Regions from separate parts of the Arthrobacter dokdonensis genome, predicted to be linked through region 1. Evidence: riboswitches for the same ligand, from Rfam matches in the RefSeq annotation. Region 1 holds a riboswitch; the other holds the start of a gene.

What was found. Region 1 has a riboswitch for cyclic di-AMP ahead of DMB86_RS05445 (M23 family metallopeptidase). Riboswitches for the same ligand answer to the same signal wherever they lie in the genome.
Region 2: linked by a shared signal. The riboswitch ahead of DMB86_RS04545 (aggregation-promoting factor C-terminal-like domain-containing protein) and the one ahead of DMB86_RS05445 (M23 family metallopeptidase) in region 1 are both predicted to bind cyclic di-AMP.

Annotation. Positions count from the first base shown of each region.
Region 1 covers NZ_CP029642.1:1,225,304-1,230,886, reverse strand. The annotation lists gene DMB86_RS05465 (molybdopterin molybdotransferase MoeA) at 1-407, opposite strand, end outside; gene DMB86_RS05460 (DUF6457 domain-containing protein) at 417-698, opposite strand; gene mobA (molybdenum cofactor guanylyltransferase) at 735-1,367, opposite strand; gene DMB86_RS05450 (NlpC/P60 family protein) at 1,617-2,414, opposite strand; cyclic di-AMP (ydaO/yuaA leader) riboswitch at 2,418-2,593, opposite strand; gene DMB86_RS05445 (M23 family metallopeptidase) at 2,752-3,474, opposite strand; cyclic di-AMP (ydaO/yuaA leader) riboswitch at 3,564-3,777, opposite strand; gene DMB86_RS05440 (metal-dependent transcriptional regulator) at 3,981-4,676, opposite strand; gene serC (phosphoserine transaminase) at 4,941-5,583, shown strand, end outside.
Region 2 covers NZ_CP029642.1:993,190-998,772, reverse strand. The annotation lists gene DMB86_RS04555 (MFS transporter) at 1-1,101, opposite strand, end outside; gene DMB86_RS04550 (MarR family winged helix-turn-helix transcriptional regulator) at 1,098-1,667, opposite strand; cyclic di-AMP (ydaO/yuaA leader) riboswitch at 1,861-2,046, shown strand; gene DMB86_RS04545 (aggregation-promoting factor C-terminal-like domain-containing protein) at 2,053-2,772, shown strand; gene upp (uracil phosphoribosyltransferase) at 2,890-3,528, opposite strand; gene tadA (tRNA adenosine(34) deaminase TadA) at 3,560-4,045, shown strand; gene DMB86_RS04530 (DNA glycosylase AlkZ-like family protein) at 4,046-5,233, opposite strand; tRNA gene DMB86_RS04525 (tRNA-Ser) at 5,316-5,405, shown strand; gene DMB86_RS20860 (hypothetical protein) at 5,467-5,583, opposite strand, start outside.

The sequences.
Region 1 (5,583 bases):
CGCAGGACGGACTTGGCGCCTTGCGGGAGCAGGCCGCCGGTGACGATCGGTACGGCCTGTCCGGGCGAGAGGCGGCGGCCGGGCTCGGTCAGGATCCACGGCGGGCTGCCCGCGACCGCCCAGCCGTCCATGGCGGACGAGGCGTAGTGCGGCATCGGATGAAGGGCGACGATGTCGGCCGCCAGCTTACGGCCGGCCGCCCGTTCCAGGGGGATTTCATGGGCGGGCAACGGTTCAGCGACGTTGTAGGCGGCCGCCCGGGCCTCCTCCCAGGTGTGCGGCAGGGTGCGGGGCTCCGCTGCGGGTGCTGCCGGCCCGGGCGTTTCCGGCGCGTGGGCGGACGAAGTCTGCTGGTCCGGCGTTTCCGGCGCGTGGGCGGATCGCACCGGGTGGGTGTTGGCTGGCACCTGCCCCCCCTATTCGGCGGAAGCGGGCGCTTCGGCTGCGGCCAGCTTCTTGGCCAGCCCCAGTGCAGCGGCCATTGCCGGAGCGGAACCGGCCTGTCCCGAACCCGCGGCCAGACCCGCGGCCAGTCCCGCCACGAAGGTGGTCAGAGGGGCGGCCGGGCGCACCACCGAATGGGCTGCCACCCCCGCGAGGTTCAAGACGGCGTGGACATCCACTTCAATGTCGGCAATCTCAAAGGCCGCCATCAGCTTTGCCAGCCATGCGTCCAAAACCTCGTCGTTGTTGTCCATGTCCTGCCCCTTCCCGTCCCGGTCGTCCGGGCCGGCTCAAACCGGGGCGTCGATTCCGTACAAGCGGGCGTCGTCCCAGGTGTCGATGTCCGCCGCCAGTCCCGCCGGCACGGCACATTCCTTGGTGTTCACACTAGCAACCAAGGAGAAGACTGAAGCATTCTCCAGCTGGTGAGCCGTCCGGGCCGCCTCCACGGCCGCCCGCAGCGGCGCCAGCGGGTAGATCGCCGCCAGCGGCTGGCGGCGCCCGCTGTCCACGGCCATGACGCCTTCGTCGTCGCCGCAGCCGGCCACGGCGTCGGCCAGCAGCGGCACGAGCCGGCCCGCCTCCGGCATGTCGCACGCCAGGACCAGCACCCTGCCTTCGACGCCGTCCAGCACCGCCAGCCCGGCCGCAAGGCCCGCGGCCGGCCCGGAATGTGGCGGGTCCTCCTGCACCAGCTTGAGGCTGCCGGACGGCGCGCCCGGACCCAGCCAGGCTGCCAGCTGCTCCACGGGCCCGACGACGGCGGCCCTCCCGGCTGCGTTGCCGCCCGGCTCAGCCTCGATGGCGTCTTGGGCAGTGCGCACGGCGCGCGCCAGGAGTGTTTCCCCGCCCACCAGCAGCCCTGCCTTCGGCTCTCCGCCCAGACGTCGCGAAAGGCCGCCGGCGAGGATCACGGCCTGCACGGGCCCCTGCTTCCACTGTCCATGCGTCCCATGCTAGCCCGCCCCCGGTGATGCCCGCCCCACCGTGAGGTTGGAGATAACCACCGCACCGCGCCCGAAACGCCATGGCTCCGCGTCCGATGGCGGGTGCTGCCGGGCAAGGTCCGCTTCCCACTGCCGACGTCCACCCGCCACTGCCGACGGAGACAGCACAGGGCCCCGTCCGGTGGACGGGGCCCTGTGCTGCACTGCCGGTTTTTGCCGGTTTGCCTAGTGGCCCATGGCGATGAAGACGGGGGCGGAGCCTCCGACGTCGACCGACCAGACAACAGTGTTGCCGTGGAAGCCGCCGTGAACGGCCTGGCCGTTGCCAATGTAAACGGCGATGTGGGCCATGCCCACGCCACCGTCCGCGTAGTAAATGAGGTCGCCGGGCTGTGCTTCAGCCTGGGAAACCGTGCGGCCCAGGGAGAGGTAGCCTGCCGGCCAGCCGTGGTAGTGGATGCCTGCCGCGGCCAAGGAGTTGGTGACCAGCATGGTGCAGTCCTGGGCAACGCCAAGCTGTGCGAGGGCGGCAGCGGCGATCGTGGCGCCAATGCCGCTCTTTGCCACAGGTGCGGGAGCTGCTTCGGTGGTGGTAACGGTTGCGGCAGGAGCCTGCGCAACCGGGGCAGCCGGTGCGGCAGCGGGCGTCTCGACAACGTTGCTGCTCTGGGCTGCCACGGCAGGAGCCGGTGCTACGACAGGAGCCTCGACGACGGGAGCCGGCGTCGAGGTCACCTTGGGGGTGGCGAAGGAGATCTTCACGGTGGAGGCCGCAGTCACTGCCGAGGCAAGATGCGTGTTCTGGCTGAGCGTGGTTCCACCGTCGGAGGCGCGCTCCACGGTGGGGGTGGCGGCATTGGCTGCAATGCCGGAAGTAAGGACCAGTCCGGAAGCTGCTGCGATTACAGCGGCTTGGCGTCCGACACCGCCGACGTTGGAGCTGACGGCTTTCGTGATGACGGAGATCGGGCTGGTCTTAACAACCTCGGCGCGGTGGCGCCCAAGGGCAGTGTTTGAAGACAAGAAGGATCCTCTCCCAAAGCCTGCGAGGTAAGCTGTCGGATTCGGATGGGAGTCACCCGGCCGCTCCACACTCGGGCAAGGACGTTTTTCCTTGGCGAATGTTTCGCGGCTTCACCCCTAGGACTTCACACGTGAAGCCCGATAATGGTTCCCCCGCCCCTGCCAGACGATTGATACGAACGGACCGTGAGCGGTGGCAGAGCTAGGCAATCCACTCACAGGCGCCAGCTTGATTCGAAGTTGGCGCGGTTATGACGGTACAGCAGTTTTTTTCCAATGTCACGTTCAGGTCACGGTCGTGTCTCTAAGTCGTGACCTGGAACCCCTTGTGGAGGGACTAAAGCCAACCCATCGGGTCGACGGTCTGGTCGTCGACGATGACCTCAAAGTGCAGGTGGCAGCCGGTGGAGGCTCCTGTGGTGCCGCTGAGGGCCACCTGGTCCCCTCGCTGGACCTTCTGGCCGACCTTGACGCCTATCGAGCTCAGGTGGTTGTACGACGTCGACAGGCCGTTGCCGTGGTCGATCACGACACGGTTCCCCCCGCCGTACGGGTGCCATCCGGCAAAGGTGACGGTCCCGCCCGCCGCGGCAAACACGGCGGTGGAGCACTGGATGGCGTAGTCCTGCCCGGTGTGCATTTCACCCATCGCACCCGTCAGCGGGTTGAGGCGGGATCCAAATGGAGAGGTGGGCGTGAGCGTCTTCAGTGGTGCCGACAACGTACCCTTGGCGGCCTGGGGAGTGACGTTGGAAGCCTTGACCTTCAGCGTTTCCTTCAGCTGGCCGTCCGGATTGAGCGCGCTGGCAATCGCCGGGGCGTCAAAGTTGATGGCGACGTCGGACGCCGCCGTGACCACCGTTTCCGCGGCAGCCACGTGGTTGGTGTCAACGCTGGCCAGTGAGACGCCCGTCGCGGAAGGCACGGTGACGGCAAGGGCCAGACCCGTGGCGGCCAGGGCTATTCCCACCTTCTGGCCGGCCCCGTGGGCCAGGCGGGTCCGCATCAGGGTGCCGAGCGTGGCGTGGGGTGCAATGGTGGAACGTTCGGACGCGAGCATTTCGCGGCGCGTTAGCGGGACGGACACTGCTGGCGGGGCTGGCGAAGGAACCGCCCGGCGGCGCCCGTGCTGCTTGACCTCTGACACAAATAACCTCTCTGAGAAGCACCTGCGGAGTTAGCTGTCGGATTCGGATCAGAGAGTGCGGCTTTCGATCCGGCCAGGCCCCGGCACGCATCAGTCCCTGCCATGACAGGGTGCATCGATGAATTGCGAGCGGTGGCTTGGCTTCACCCCAAGGCGGACTGGTCGGTCCGCCGCTTGTGGTTCCCCCGTCCTTGCCTGAAATTGCTCAAACCACCCTCTGGAGGCAAGGCTCGGTGTCAGAGGTCGGTAACGCTTTGGTTACAGCGCCAGGTAGTTACTATACGGTACAAATGGTCACCGTGATAGTTCCGTTACATTCGGCGGCTTGGGCGTCAAGCGCCTTACGCGGATCCGCCCGGACACCAGCGGCAAAAGCGCGGCAAGCGCGCGGTGAACATCGATGAAAGGGCCCGATCCACCTAGTTCATGGCGACAAAAACGTGCGAGGCGACTTCGGGCGGCAGCTCGAGGGCGCCGTCGATGCCGGGGACGCGCACGGAGATGTATTCGCCCACCTGGGCCAGTGAAATGCTGGCTCCTGGACGCAGGCCGCCTTCGTCGAACTGGGTCAGCAGCTCCGGTTCCACCTGAATGCGCTCAGAGAGCCGGTGGATGGTGACGGACTGCTCGGGCGAATAGGTGGACATGGCCTCCACCAAGGTCACCAGGCCGGCGGCAAAAACGGGGGCCACCTTGCCGCCGAGCTCCTCCAGGCCCGGAATGGGGTTGCCGTACGGCGATTCGTCAGGCTTGCCGAGCAGCTCAAACAGCCGCTGCTCCACCCTTTCGCTCATGACGTGCTCCCATCGGCAGGCCTCGTCGTGGACGTAGGCCCAGTCCAGACCGATCACGTCTGCCAGCAGCCGCTCGGCCAGGCGGTGCTTGCGCATGACGCGCGTGGCCTTGTCCCGTCCGGCGGGCGTCAGCTCCAGGTGGCGGTCCCCCGAGACGATGACCAGCCCGTCCCGTTCCATGCGTCCGACGGTTTGGGACACCGTCGGGCCGGAGTGATGCAGGCGTTCGGCGATGCGGGCCCGCAGCGCGACGATGTTCTCTTCCTCAAGCTCCAGGATGGTGCGCAAGTACATTTCCGTCGTGTCAATCAAATCTGTCACGTCAGATTCCTCCTGGGGTTGAGCGAGATTCCGGGCACAGGCCTTTTCCCTCTAACGTTATCCTGCTTAATACAAGGTAGGAAAACCTTCCCTTGTTCCCCCCGCCTGTCACGCAGGATCCCCGGAACGCCGTTCAGGACGCGCCGTCGGCTCCCTTTGTTTCACCATGCGGCCTGCATTTCAGGATGGGCGGCGCCGTGCGGCAGAATTGGCCGCAGGCCCTTGGCGCCTTGACATCCGTCGCTTAAATTTTGGAGCAGACCCGTGAGCGAATCCACGCCCCTCACCATCCCCGCCAACCTGCGCCCGGCCGACGGCCGCTTTGGCGCGGGTCCCTCGAAGGTCCGTCCCGAGCAGGTGTCGGCACTTTCCGCGGCCGGGGCCACCCTGCTGGGAACCTCCCACCGCCAGGCGCCCGTGAAGAACCTGGTGGGCGAGGTCCGCTGCGGCCTGAAGACCTTCTTCAACGCCCCCGACGGCTACGAGGTCATTGTGGGTGTGGGCGGGTCCACGGCATTTTGGGACGTGGCCTCGTTCGGCCTCGTGGAGAAGAAGGCCCAGCATCTCTCCTTTGGCGAGTTTGGCTCCAAGTTTGCCTCGGCCACCAACAACGCGCCGTTCCTGGACGCTTCCTCCATCATCACCTCGGAGCCCGGCACGCGCCCCGAAGCGTCGGCCGAGTCCGGCGTCGATGTCTACGCCTGGCCCCAGAACGAAACGTCCACCGGCGTGGCCGCTCCCGTTAAGCGGGTGGCCGGGGTCGACGACGGGGCGCTCGTCCTGGTTGACGCCACCTCCGCCGCCGGAGGCCTGCACGTGGACGTCACCGAGGCGGACGTCTATTACTTTGCGCCCCAAAAGAATTTTGCGTCCGACGGCGGCCTGTGGCTTGGGCTGTTTTCCCCCG
Region 2 (5,583 bases), 230 kb from region 1:
AATCCAGCCCACCAGGGGCGCGCCGATCGGGGTCCCGCCCTGCAGCACCACCATGTAGACGGCCAGCACGCGCCCGCGCATGGCGGAGTCGGTGGTCAGCTGGACAGTGGTGTTGCACGCATTCATGAAGGTCAGGGATGCCAGCCCCACCGGCACCAGCGCCAGCGCATACAGGGCATAGCTGGGCATGAACGCTGCGACGGCAACGGTGACGCCAAAGGCCAGTGCCCCGCCCACAATGTAGAGCATCCTCATCTTCTTGCGGCGCGCGGCCAGCAGGGCCGCCGCAAGCGTTCCGACGGCCATGACGGAACCCAGGAGGCCGTATTCGCCCGGGCCGAGGTGGAAGATGGTGGTCGCCATGAGCGCGTTGGTGATCTGGAAATTCATGCCGAAGGTTCCCACCATGAACACCAGACCCATGATCATCATCAGGTCCGGGCGCTGGCGGATGTAGCGGAACCCTTCACGGATCTGGCCCTTGCCGGGGGGGACGCGCACCACGGGCTGCAGTTCCGAGACCCGCATGCGCCAGAGCGAAAAGATCACGGCGGCAAAGCTGGCGGCATTGATAAGGAAGGCCGGGCCCGTGCCGAACAGGGCAATCACCAGGCCGGCCACGCCGGGGCCTGCCAGCCGTGCCAAGTTAAAGGACGCGCTGTTAAGTGCGACGGCGTTGGGCACGTCCTCCTTGGCGACGACTTCGGAGACGAACGCCTGCCGCGACGGCGCGTCGAACGCGCTGGCAACACCGAGCAGGAGGGCCAAAACGTAGACGTGCCACAGCTCCACGGTCCGCGTGACCACCAGCAGTCCCAGCACAAGGGCACACAGGCCCATGGCGGTCTGGGTGCACAGCAGCAGCTTGCGCTTGTTGACGCGGTCGCCCAGCAGGCCGGCAAAGGGGCCGAGGAAGACGATGGGCAGGAACTGCAGGCCTGTGGTGATGCCGGCGGCCGTTCCGGAGTTGTGGGTCAATATGGTCAGGACCAGCCAGTCCTGGGCCACGCGCTGCATCCAGGTGCCGATGTTGGACACCAGCGCCCCCGTCACCCAGAGACGGTAGTTGAACACCTTCAGCGCGCGGAACATGGAATTCATTTGGCGCTCATCTCCTGCAGTATCCGGGCCGCCTCGTGGAGGGTGGCCCGCTCCGCCGGGGACAGGCCCGCGACGCGCTTCGCCAGCCACTGCGTCCGGCGGGACCGGGCCCGCTGCAGGACGGCGGTGCCGGCCCCGGTCACGTGGACAAGCACCTGCCGCCGGTCCTGCGGGTTCTCCCCGCGGGTGACATAACCGGCTGCCTCGAGCCCGTTGACGATCCGGGTCATCGACGGAGCCTGGACCTGTTCGCGCTCGGCCAACTCCCCGACGGTCAGGGGCCCGTTGAGGATGCCCGCCAGGACCGAATATTGGCCAGGGCTGATGTCTCGGGAGGCGGCTTCGGCGCGCAGCCGCCGGGAAGTCCGCATGATGGCCACGCGCAGCTCGGCGGCGAGTGGGGCCGCCCCGGCCGGACGCCTGGCCGCGGCAACCTTCCTCTGTGCCGCCGGGGTGCCGGCCGCCACGTCCGCAGCACCGTGGCCCCCAGCCGCTCGGTCCGCGGCAACGGAAGGCTGGTCCGATGCTGTGATTCGAGGCACAGTGCCGACAGGGGTTTGAGTCATCTTTTGTATCAACCTGGGTCCACTAGGTTACGTATGGTCTGTCATTTAGCATAGGTCATTAGCATTGCTAAGTAAATGTTGCCTTGCCCACGGTCGTTACCAAAATGTGACAAGGGTGTCCGGCTTCTGTAGCGTGGGGTGAGTGCCCGCTGAGCCACCCACGGTTCCTGGGCACAAATGGACGGTTCGCCGAGCTCTGCCGCCGCCCATTTCCCGTTCACTCATGTGGCAGAGACGGGGGACCCAATCTTTGCGGGCCTCCTACCCATGGAAGCCCTTGGGGTTAAGCCGAAAGTCCGTGCAGCAGCTGCTGCCCGCCGCCCGGCCGGATGCTCCCATCCGTTCCCGACAGCTCACCTCGCAGGCGTGGAGAGGCCCTACCCTTATGTCTTCAGCACCACAGCACGGCCGGCGCCGTGCCGAACCCGCACGCAAGCAGTCCCGCCGCGAGACCCTCAAGCAGGAGGCCTCGGCAGCGAAAACCGGTGGGCCCGCACGCCGCATGGCCGTTGTGGCCGTCGCCGCGGCGTTGCTGGCCGGCGGAGGGCTGGCCCAGGCGGCCACCAACAATGTGCCCGGCGGCCTTGCGGCGGCGAGCCTGGTTTCGGGCGCGACGGCCTCGCCGTCGGCCGTTTCCGCCCCGTCGGACATAGCTGTCAGCTTTTCCCACATCGACGTCAGCTCCGTGGCCAAGGCGAAGGCCAAGGCCCCTGCCGTCAAGAGCGAAGCGGACTCCGTCACTCCTGTAGCCAAGCCCGCCGCGGCGCCCGCCAAGCCTGCGGCGCCGGCGCTTGTGGACGATCCCGCGGGCGCGCAGGCGTATGCCGCGGGCCTGCTCAGCGCGAAGGGCTGGGGCGGAGACCAGATGGGCTGCCTGAACCGCCTGTGGACGCAGGAGTCCAGCTGGCTGACGTCGGCGGAAAACGCCTCGAGCGGCGCCTACGGCATCGCCCAGTCGCTGCCGGCCGAAAAGATGGCCAGCACCGGCGCCGACTACCGCACCAACTACAAGACGCAGATCCGCTGGGGACTGACATACATTGAGGGCCGTTACGGCACGCCCTGCGGCGCGTGGGCCCAGGAAGTCGCCGCCGGCTGGTACTGACCGGCACGGGGCTTAACCAACTGTGACGCGGTGGTTGCTGAAAATCCACGGATTATCAGCAACCACCGCGTCACAGTTTTAACCGGCGGCATCGTTACGGCACGCCAGACACGTCCGTCAGTCGACGACCCCGTAGAGGCGGTCGCCGGCGTCGCCTAGGCCTGGCACGATGTAGGACTTCTCATTCAGGCCCTCGTCAATCGAGGCAAGGACCACGTGGACGTTGTCGCGGTCGCCGTGGGCGGCTTCGAGGCGGGCCAGGCCCTCCGGCGCGGCGAGCAGGCAGATGCAGGTGATGTCCGCGGCGCCCCGGTCAAAGAGGAACTTAAACGCCTCAATCAGCGTCCCGCCCGTGGCCAGCATGGGATCCAGCACATACACCTGACGGCCGGTCAGGTCCTCGGGCAACCGCTCGGCGTAGGTGATGGCCTCGAGGGTTTCCTCGTTGCGGGCCATGCCCAGGAAACCGACCTCGGCGGTGGGAAGCAGGCGCGTCATGCCCTCAAGCATGCCCAACCCGGCGCGCAGGATCGGCACCACCAGTGGCGTGGGCTTAACCAGGCCGGTGCCGACCGTGGACGTTACGGGCGTTTCAATGTTGACCGGCTCCACGCGCACTTCGCGGGTTGCCTCGTAGGCCAGCAGGGTCACGAGCTCCTCGGTGAGCAGGCGGAAGATGGGGGACGGGGTGTTCTTGTCCCGCAGGACGGTCAACTTGTGGGCAATCAGCGGATGATCCGCAACCAGTACGCGCATAGATAAAAGCTACCATTGAGCCGTGTCCCCCATGTCTAAATCGCACCCAATCGAGACCCCCGCCACGGCCCTGCATGCCGGGTGGATGGGCGTCGCCCTGGGGGAGGCACGCCGCGCCCTGGAAACGGGGGACGTGCCCATCGGCGCCGTCGTCCTGGGGCCCGACGGCGGCCTGCTGGGGGTGGGGCGCAACGAGCGTGAGGCGCATGGGGACCCCACGGCGCACGCCGAGATGGTGGCCATCCGGGAAGCCGCGCAGCGACTGGGCGGGTGGCGGCTGGAGGGATGCACGCTGGTGGTCACGCTTGAACCGTGCACCATGTGCGCCGGAGCCGTCCTCCTGGCACGGTTGCCGAAGGTGGTTTTCGGTGCTTGGGATGAGAAGGCCGGGGCCGCCGGCTCCGTGTTCGACGTCCTCCGCGAGCGCCGCCTCAACCACTGGGTGGAAGTGTTTCCCGGCGTGCGCCAGAACGAATGCGCGGCGCTGCTGAGGGACTTCTTCGCCACCCACCGCTGACTAACTGTCGGCGTTGTTCAGCGCGTCGATCCGCTTTTGCCTGCTCGACGGCGAGTCCAGGCTGAAGCTGCGGAAGTCGCCCAGGTCGTCGCGGATAAATGCCTGCACCTCCTTGATCCTGTGCGTCACGGCGTTCGTGGGCGCGTTGAAGAGCCAGTGGGCGATGCGTTCCTCGCCGGGATCGTACTGCCACAGGCCGATGATCCGGCCGCGGTCCACGATCGGGTGGTCCGGAAGGTCCGCCTGCAGCGCCAGCCGGGTGCTGCCGAGCTGGCGCCCCTGGTCCTCCTCGGCAAAGTGGTCCGCGGCGTTGCGCCGGAGCAGGAACAGCGAATCACTGCCAGCGAGGAGCTGCACCTGCTCCTCGCGCGGGGCGGTGAAGTTCTCCCGCGCGTCGGCATCCGCGGGCAGCATCCACAGCCCGTCCAGTTCCACGGCCCCGGCCGCGGCGAGCGCCGACTTGGTCTGTGCAACGGTGAACGCCGTGAACCATTGGGTCTGCTTCAGCGCGGCTCCGCCGGTCCAGCCGAGGTAGCGCTCCATGAGCCTGGTGCGCGTCTGCTCCGGCGTCAGCGGTGCCGCCTCCAGGCCCCAGGCAGTGTACGCGTAGCGCTGCTGGTCCAGCCGGCCGTTGACGGGGACGCGCCGGATGCGCCCATCCGCCTGCAGCAGCCCCAGCACGGTGGGCAGCGTGGTGGAGGCGCCTTTCTTCCTGCCGGCCTCGCCTAGGCTCCGCACGGCATCACCCAGCCGGTCCTTGAGCTCCTTGGGGTCCATGGCGCTCCGCCCGTCCGCCCCAGGCGCGACGCCGGAGCCGAGGACCCCGAGCACGGCCACTTCCAGCGCGGCCAGTTCCGCGCGCGGCACCTCCAGCTTGTCCATGAGCTTGGACTGCGCCTCCGCGGCGTCCCGTCCCAGGGCAAGCGCCCACGCGAAGTCGTCCGCGCCCAGCACATAGGTGCAGCCGCGCGCCGTCGGCAGTTCATGGATGCGCAGGGCGGCGACGTCGGCGTCGGCCTGTTCACGCCGGATGCCGGCCCTCGAGAAGAGGGTCAGGTACGGGTTGGCGCCGCCCACGGAGCGCGCCCAGCCCGCGTTGCCAAGGACCTGGCCGGCGTCCCGGTCCGCGAGTGATCCGTCCAAGCCCTGTTTGTGCCAGCTCCAGGCACACTGCGTTCCACTGTCCATGCCCTTATCCTGCCGCATTCGCGTGCTGGCGGCGCTGCGCATTTTTGAACTGACCGCTCCAACCGGTAGTATCTTCCGAGTTGGTGACGTGTCCGAGCGGCCGAAGGTGCAACACTCGAAATGTTGTTCAGGTGAGAGCCTGACGTGGGTTCAAATCCCACCGTCACCGCCAAGGAAAAGGCGTCCACATCGTTGATTTGACAGCGAAGTGGGCGCCTTTTGGCTTTGTAGTTTCAGTCCTGTGAGCGCACTTTGGGCGCAACGTACTGTGATGCGGCGTCGTTGAGCGCGACCGCGACGGCGTCGAGGCCGTCCGGGACCTCATCACGCGCTGTGCGCCCTTGCGCCCA